DNA from 2 places in the Arthrobacter vasquezii genome. Region 2 is predicted to be linked to the other one. Evidence: predicted binding sites of a transcription regulator. Region 2 holds the regulator's gene; the other holds the start of a gene.

Region 1 (4,420 bases), on a different contig from region 2:
CCACAGTGTTGAGGAGGAGTTCCTGCTTGATGTGGGGATGCTCGTCATCGGCCTGCAGCTCGGGATGCTGTTCGTTGACTCCGCGAAGTACCTCTTTGGCCACAGAGACCAGGTCACCGTTGTAACGGTCGACCAGGGCGAGCTCCCACTCAACGCCGAGGGTCGATTGCTCGGACTTCGCGAAATCAATCTTCAATGCTGCTCCTGACCGGTACCGGACTGTTGGAAATGTGTGCCTCGGTATCGCGCCATCGCGGGTGAGAACTGACCCAATAGTAGTGCAGGAGAGGTTCCGTTCTGCCGTGTGAAGCGACCACCCTCAGGAAACGACCGGCATAATTGACGGGTGCCGATCCTGAACAAAGACATGGTCCTGTGTATCTCCCTCGCCGCCCGGCCGAGCAATCTAGGAACCCGCTTCCACAACTGGCTGTATGACCAGCTGGGCCTGAACTACATCTACAAAGCGTTCACCACCACGGATCTTCCGGCAGCCATCGGCGGCGTACGCGCGCTGGGGATTCGCGGGTGCGCCGTATCGATGCCATTCAAGGAAGACGTCATCGAGCTGGTGGACCGCATGGATCCCTCCGCGCTGGCCATCGATTCGGTAAACACCATCGTGAACGACGACGGCGTCCTCATCGCCTACAACACCGATTACCTTGCGGTCGCGGAACTGATCAAACAGCGCTCGGAGGTGACGCCGTCGTCGTCGGTTCTGCTGCGCGGCTCCGGCGGAATGGCCAAGGCTGTTGCCGCGGCCGTACGGGACGCGGGCTTCACCCGGGTGACGGTTGTTGCACGGAACGAGGAGGCCGGCAGACGCCTGGCAGGGTTGTACGGGTTCCAGTGGCAGGCCGAGCCGGGAAACTCCACCGCGGACCTGCTCATCAACGTAACGCCGCTCGGCATGGCCGGGCAGGACGAGGAGGTACAGTCCTTCAGCGACGAGGCGATTGCTGCGGCGTCGCTGGTGTTCGACGTCGTTGCGTTGCCGTCGGAGACGCCCCTCATCAGGGCGGCCCGGCGCGCAGGCAAGCCCGTGCTCACCGGAGCCGAGGTGATTGCGCTGCAAGCGGCCGAACAGTTTGTCCTCTACACCGGCGTGCGTCCATCGGCTGAGCAGATCCGCCAGGCGGGAGAGTTTTCGCGGCAGCCTGCGTAGCTGCCAGAGCAGTACCGGATCTAGCCCAGTACAGGATCGACGACGACGGCGACGCGCTCTTCGCCGATCCGCGTCAGTACCAGCGTGGCCTTGTTTGTTGCCTTCTTCGAGCCGGCGAGGAGCTGCTTGCGCAGCTCTTCGGGCGTGACTGAGGTTCCGCGCTTTTTGATGTCGAGAATCCCGATGTCGTTGGCCTTGACCCACGCTTTCAACGCCTTGACGTTGTAGGGCATCACTTCGAGGACGCGGTAGGGCCGGGCGAACGGGGTGTCTACCAGCTCCGGCGCGCAGATGTAGGCGATGTGCGGGTCGACCAGGTGCCCGCCGATGGAACGAGCAACGTCGGCTACCAATCCGGCCCTGATCACAGCGCCGTCCGGTTCGTAGAGGTAGCCTTCCACCGGACCGATAGGGGCGTCGTCGTCCTCGCCGAAGTTGGTGTGGCTGGTCAGCTCAGTGGCGCCGTCCGCGCCGATGAGCAGGGCGCCGCGGCGGACGTTGTCGCGGCGGAGGGCGTTGAACCAGAGCACTACCTCGGCAACATCGCCGTCCACGCTTACCCACTGGGCTTCGCAGTTGGCCGGAACCGCGTCATGCGGGATCCCGGGCCCGAGCTTCACACCCACAGGCATGCCGGTGTCCGCGAGGCTCTCCACGAAGGACAGGGGAGGCGAGAAGGCTTCCGGGTCGAAGAGGCGCCTGGTGCCTGAGCTGGAAGTGGTCCGTCGGGCGGGGTCCAGCCACACGCCGTCGTACTTTGTCAGGTCAAGGGAGGAGGCATCAGTGTTGACAACGGTCGCGTTGGACCACGGCAGCAGATTCATGGTGGCGGCAGCGGCGGTGGTTTCGTCGAGTTCGACGGCGGTGACGTCGCGTTCCAGCGTGGCGAGGGCCATCGAGTCGGCGCCAATCCCGCAGCCAAGGTCTGCGACCTTCTGGACGCCGGCAGTGACGTAGCGTTGGGCGTGGCGGGCGGCGACGCTGAGGCGGGTTGCCTGCTCGAGGCCGGCTGGGGTGAAAAGCATCCGGTCGGCGAAGGGACCGAACTTCACCTGAGCCTTCGCACGGAGCCGGGACTGGGTGAGGGCTGCATTGACGACGTCGGGGGAGTGGCCCGCCGCGCGGAGCTGTTCGTTGAGCCGGAGGCTGTCCGCTTCGGAGTACGGTCCGAGAGAGTTGAGCAGCTCCCAGCCCTCGGGAGTCAGGATGGGCTCAAGGAGGTTCTGGGTCACGGTGTCGCTTTCAACTGGAGCTTTCGGCGAGGGGCTGGGTCCGGTTCTTCAGTCTAGGGGTTGTGCCCGGGGCCGGATCCCCCACGTCCTGCTGTGAAAGTCCGCGCATCACCGGCGTGTTCCCGCCGACACGCCCCTGCCGGCTCCAGGAAGCGGGGAATTCGGACCGGCGCAGGGGGCCCGGCCCGCCCTGCAACACCACCCCTCTGGCACTCGCCTTGACCGAGTGCTAACCGTTGCATAAAGTCAGACTTGGCACTCTCACTATGAGGCTGCTAATCCTTCGAGGATGCGCCAACCGGCACCGCGACGACGGTCAGCGCCTGCTCGATACCCAAAGATTCATTCAAACCAAGTGAAGGAGAGGTCCGAGTGTCGGTCTCTATCAAGCCTCTTGAAGATCGTATTGTCGTCCGCCCGCTGGAAGGCGAGCAGACCACCGCATCCGGTCTGGTCATCCCGGACACTGCCAAGGAAAAGCCCCAGGAGGGCGAAGTTGTCGCAGTAGGCCCCGGCCGCGTTGATGACAATGGCAACCGCGTTCCCGTTGATGTAGCTGAAGGCGACGTCGTCATCTACTCCAAGTACGGCGGAACCGAAGTCAAGCACGGAGGCCAGGAATACCTGGTTCTTTCCGCTCGCGACGTTCTGGCGATCATCGTCAAGTAGTTGTGCAGAAGAACCCCGGTCAGCATCGGCCGGGGTTCTTTCCTGTCAGTACACATTCCTGCACAAGCCTGAAAGGAACGAAACAACATGGCAAAGCAGTTGGAATTCAACGACGCCGCCCGACGCAAGCTCGAAGCAGGCGTCGACAAGCTGGCCGACACCGTCAAGGTGACTCTCGGCCCTCGTGGACGCAACGTCGTCCTCGACAAGAAGTGGGGCGCCCCCACCATCACGAACGACGGCGTGACCATCGCCCGTGAGGTGGAGCTGGACGACCCCTATGAGAACCTCGGCGCGCAGCTCGCCAAGGAAGTTGCCACCAAGACCAACGACGTCGCCGGTGACGGCACGACGACGGCTACCGTCCTCGCGCAGGCACTGGTCAAGGAAGGCCTGCGGAACGTTGCAGCAGGCGCTGCCCCCGGCGCTCTGAAGCGCGGCATCGAGGTCTCCATCGAGGCCGTTGCTGCCCGTCTGCTCGAGAACGCCCGCGAGGTCGTTGGCAAGCAGACAGCAAACGTCGCAGCCATCTCCGCCCAGAGCCAGGAAGTCGGCGACCTGCTCGCCGAAGCTTTCGATCGGGTCGGCAAGGACGGCGTCATCACGATCGAGGAATCCTCGACCACCCAGACCGAACTTGTCCTCACCGAGGGCATGCAGTTCGACAAGGGCTTCCTGAGCCCCTACTTCGTCACTGACGCAGAGCGTCAGGAAGCCGTCCTCGAAGACGCGCTCATCCTGATCAACTCCGGCAAGATCTCTGCTCTGCAGGAATTCCTGCCGCTGCTCGAGAAGGCGCTGCAGGCAGGCAAGCCGCTGTTCATCATCGCCGAAGACATTGAAGGTGAAGCGCTGTCCACCCTGGTGGTCAACAAGATCCGCGGCACCCTCAACGTCGTAGCAGTCAAGGCTCCCGGTTTCGGCGACCGCCGCAAGGCCATGCTCCAGGACATCGCCACCCTCACCGGTGCGCAGGTTGTCTCACCGGATCTCGGCCTCAAACTGGACCAGGTCGGTCTTGAGGTTCTGGGCTCGGCCCGCCGCATCACCGTGACGAAGGACAACACCACCATCGTTGACGGCGCAGGCAGCGAGCAGGACGTCGCGGACCGCATCGCTCAGATCCGCGCTGAAGTTGAGCGCACCGACTCCGATTGGGACCGCGAGAAGCTCCAGGAGCGCCTCGCGAAGCTCGCCGGCGGCGTCGGCGTCATCAAGGTCGGTGCAGCCACCGAAGTTGAGCTCAAGGAAAAGAAGCACCGCATCGAGGACGCAGTGTCCTCGACCCGCGCCGCCCTTGAAGAGGGCATCGTGGCAGGCGGCGGTTCCGCTCTGATTCACGCCTCGAAGG
Region 2 (4,420 bases):
GCTGGCCCTCGGTAAATTCTTCGCCGCGCATTTCCGCAAGGCGCCGAAGCAGTTCTTCCTGTCCGCTGTCGAGGTTCCGCGGCGTTTCCACGCTCAAATGCACCAGCAGGTCCCCTCTGCCGTATCCGCGCAGGTGGGTCACCCCAAGGCCGCGAAGGGTAATCACTTCGCCCGACTGCGTGCCGGGCTTGATCGTGAGTTCCTGATCACCGTCGAAGCTCTTCATTATCACGTTGGTGCCGAGGGCCGCAGCTGTCATCGGCACGCTCAGGGTCGCGTGAAGGTCGTCGCCCTCACGAAGGAAGGTCGAGTCGCTGTTGACCCGAATCTCTACGTAGAGATCGCCCTGGGGACCGCCGGCCGTGCCGACCTCGCCCTGGCCGGCGAGCTGAATACGGGTACCTGTAGCGACACCCGCGGGCACCTTGATGGTGAGGCTTCGGCGGGAACGGATGCGGCCATCCCCATTGCATTCGTTACAGGGATGCGGGATGACGGTTCCGTACCCCTGGCAGGTGCCGCAGGTCGCCGTCGTCATTACCTGACCGAGGATGGACCGAACCGCACGCTGCACCTGACCGGATCCGCCGCAGATATCACAGGTTCGCGGGGAAGTACCCGGCTGGGTACAGGATCCATCGCAGGTAGGACACACCGCCGCTGAATCTACCTCGATCTTCTTGTTGGTACCAAAGACCGCATCCTTCAGATCGATCCGGACGGCTATCAACGCGTCCTGACCGCGTTGGGTTCGGGATGGGGGGCCGCTGGGACCGCCTCCGCCGAAGAATGTCTCGAAAATGTCCTGGAACGCAAAGCCCGAGCCGGAATAACCGGCACCGAATCCATTGTCGGTGCCGTTTTCATTACCGGTGGTGTCGTAGACGCGCCGCTTCTGGGGATCCGAGAGTACCTCGTACGCGCGCGTGACGAGCTTGAACTCCTCAGCTGCTTCCGTGCCGACGTTGACGTCCGGGTGGAGCTTGCGGGCAAGCTTCCGGTATGCCTTCTTGATTTCTTCGCCGCTGGCGTCGCGTGCAACGCCAAGGACCTCGTAGTGATTACTCACTCCTGCACATCACTTCCTGTTATCTCACCGCGTGAGCGGCTGGGCTTCATGGGCTCCGTCATCCGGTCAAGATTCATCGAGGATGCGGGAAAGGTAGCGGGCCACCGCTCTCACGGCGGCCATGGTGGTCGGGTAATCCATTCTCGTGGGGCCAAGCACTCCCACCTTTGCCAGTGAATCCGGTCCATAGCCGGTAGCAATCACGGAGGCTTCGGCCAAACCGCCATACGGGTTCTCCCGGCCGATGCGGACCGAGATGCCCAGAGCATCCTGCCCCATCTCGGAAAGCAACCGAAGCATGACAACCTGTTCCTCAAGCGCTTCCAGGACCGGACCAATGGTTAAAGGAAAGTCGAGGGTTGAGCGGGCGAGGTTGGCCGTGCCCGCCAGCACGATCCGGTCTTCCCTGTTAGCGGCTGACAACTGTTCCAGGCTGTGTCCAATTGCCTGGCCGAGAGATTGCAGCGAGGGGGGAAGATCCGCAATGCACGCACCGAGTTCCTGGGGAACCGACGGCAGACGAACACCGGAAACCCTTTCCAGAAAATGCTGGCGCAGGTCGGCCAGGTCATTTTCCTGTGCCTCGGCGGGCACGGATACTACGCGCTGCTGCACAGCGCCGTTCGTGGAGATCAGCACCACGAGCGCGCGACCGGGAGCGAGCAGCACGAGTTCGATGTGGCGGACGGACGCCGTGCCCAGGTGCGGGTACTGCACGACCGCAACCTGATTGGTGAGTTGGGCGAGCAGACGGACGGTGCGGTCGAGGACGTCGTCGAGATCGTCTGCGCCCTCGAGGAGTGCGCGGATAGCCCGCTTTTCCGGGGCCGACAGCGGCTTGACCTCGGCGATCCGGTCGACGAACAACCGATAACCCTTGTCGGTCGGGATGCGGCCGGAACTGGTATGCGGGGCTGTGATCAGGCCCTCTTCTTCCAGAAGTGCCATGTCATTGCGGATTGTTGCCGAAGATACGCCCAGCCTGTGGCGCTCGACCAGCGCCTTGGATCCCACCGGCTCGCGGGAATGGACGTAATCCTCAACGATGGCCCGCAGGACTTCAAGCCGCCTGGGTTCGCTCATGTTCACCTCCGATGTACTTTCCTGCCCTGTTTCTGAGTTAGCACTCAACACACCTAAGTGCCAAGTCTAATACGATCGAGGCGATTGTTAGCATTGGCTCTGCCTGTTCCGAAGGCAGGGATTTGTGGAAGCGAGCGAAGTCACATGTCGTATCACGAGTGGGGAGCACAGGATCTTACCGGACCCCGGGCCGCCCCGGCCGCCAAGGTCGAAGCCCGTCCCGGCGTCGTCCTTGAAGACGTGCAGAGCGGATTCGTCGGGGAGATCCTGCGCACGGAGAAGGCAGGTGGGATGCACGTGATGGTCCTTGAGGACCGCCGCGGCAAGCGACGCACTTTTCCGCTCGGCTTCGGCTTCCACCATGAAGGTTCGCCGGTGGAACTGATTCCTGCCCGCGCGCAGTCAGCAGCACAGCTGAGAACGGCGTCGGGCTCTGTCCGGGTTGCCGGAGCGCGGGCGCGCACGGCTCGGGCCAGCAGGATCTGGGTCGAGGGCAAACACGATGCCGAGCTGGTGGAGAAGGTGTGGGGAGACGACCTGCGGGTTGAGGGCATCGTGGTGGAGCCGTTGCATGGCGTAGACGATCTGGCAGCAGCCGTGCGGGACTTTGCTCCCTCCGCCGGACGCCGCCTGGGTATCCTCGTCGATCATCTACTGCCCGGCACCAAGGAAGCCCGGATCGCGGCCGGGGCGATGACGGTGGCGGGCGCCGCCGGGAACGTACTGATTGTCGGGCACCCCTACGTCGATGTGTGGCAGGCTGTGAAGCCGCGTGCTCTTGGTCTTGATGCCTGGCCGGTAATACCCCGCGGCGAGGACTGGAAGACGGGGATATTGAGCCGGTTAGGCTGGCCGCACTCCACGCAGGCGGATGCCGCGAACGGCTGGAAGCGCATCCTCAACGGCGTCAGCACCTACGCTGATCTCGAACCGACGCTGCTCGGGCGCGTCGAGGAAGTCATCGATTTCCTCACTGCACCGGGAGCCGGCGCATAGCCATTGAAGGCTTCGTCGCGGCACACGCGACTGCGCCCGGCCGGTACACCAAGTACCCTTGAGGAAGTAAGTTCCGCTTGTGTGAGCGGTGAAGTCCGAACAGCCCGAAGGAAGTACCGTTGCCTAACAGCGCAGACCGGCACGGTGACGCCCAGTCACGACCGGCGCCCCGGGACTCTGATCCCGCGTTCCAGGGTGCCAGTTCCAGTGCGCCACCGCTGAGTCCGTCGGAAGACCGTCAGTGGGCAACGCTGTCCCACTTCCTCGGCATCCTGGGGTTTGTGCCGTCGCTGATCATTTTTCTGATCTTCCGCGACCGGGGCGCCTTCACCGAGCAGGAATCGAAGGAAGCGTTCAACTTCACTTTCCCGCCAAGCATCATTGCCGGGATCTGCCTGCTGCTGTCCCTGATACCCGGGATCGGCGGGATCTTCGCCGTCCTCAATGCGCTCATCTGGGTGATGCTGGCAGCGTTCTCCGTTGCGGCCGGTATCCACGTCAACCGGGGCAAGCCGTACCGCTACCCCTTCAACCTGAGGATTTTCCACTAGCCGCTCAGTTCGGCAACAACCGCCGGACGACGGCGTCAGCGAGCAGCCGTCCCCGTCCGCTGAGGCGCACAACACCTTTGAAAGCATCCGCCGGCTCTATCAACCCGTCCGCGATCAACCCGGCCACCGCGTGACGTCCCTCCGGCTGGAGGTCAGCCACCGGATACCCCTCGGCCAACCGTGAGCGTAGGAGAACGTCCTCGACGTAGCGAGCCGTTTCGTCCAGTACTTCTCTGCCGGCCGCGGGCGATGCGCCGGTGTCCAGGCGCTGCGCATAGGCGGCGGGATGCTTGACATTCCACCACCGTGTGCCGCCCATGTGGGAATGGGCGCCCGGACCGGCTCCCCACCAGTCGTGGCCTTTCCAGTACGCAATGTTGTGGCGGCACTGATCCTCGCCAGTGCGGGCCCAGTTACTTACCTCATACCAGGACATTCCGGCCCCACGAAGCATGTTCTCAGCAATTTCGTACTTGTCCGCGTGGTCGTCGTCGTCGACCATCGGCACCTCACCGCGGCGGATCCGCCGGGCCAGGGCGGTGCCGTCTTCGATGATCAGCGCGTACGCAGACAGATGATCCGGTTCCAGGGCGAGCGCCGCTTCGAGGGAGCTCTCCCAGTCCGACAACTCCTCACCGGGTGTTCCGTAGATCAGGTCGAGACTGACCTTCAAACCGGCAGCGCGTGCCCATTCAACCGCCAGGGGGACCCGCTCCGGAGC

What was found. The regulator HrcA, encoded in region 2, represses chaperone genes, less so after heat shock. The targets are predictions, from matches to a motif close to TTNGCACTCGNNNNNNNCGAGTGCNAA.
Region 1: groES (co-chaperone GroES) is a predicted target of HrcA. The motif match lies at 2,607-2,633, and genes of this name have one in related genera.

What each region holds. Positions count from the first base shown of each region.
Region 1 is NZ_JAROKN010000043.1:19,896-24,315, forward strand. Features, by position in the region: gene P4U43_RS13495 (glutamate--cysteine ligase) at 1-196, opposite strand, end outside; gene P4U43_RS13500 (shikimate 5-dehydrogenase) at 347-1,168, shown strand; gene P4U43_RS13505 (THUMP-like domain-containing protein) at 1,189-2,400, opposite strand; gene groES (co-chaperone GroES) at 2,773-3,069, shown strand; gene groL (chaperonin GroEL) at 3,157-4,420, shown strand, end outside.
Region 2 is NZ_JAROKN010000002.1:7,899-12,318, reverse strand. Features, by position in the region: gene dnaJ (molecular chaperone DnaJ) at 1-1,069, opposite strand, end outside; gene hrcA (heat-inducible transcriptional repressor HrcA) at 1,136-2,152, opposite strand; gene P4U43_RS01140 (DUF3097 family protein) at 2,297-3,148, shown strand; gene P4U43_RS01135 (DUF4870 domain-containing protein) at 3,268-3,699, shown strand; gene hemW (radical SAM family heme chaperone HemW) at 3,704-4,420, opposite strand, start outside.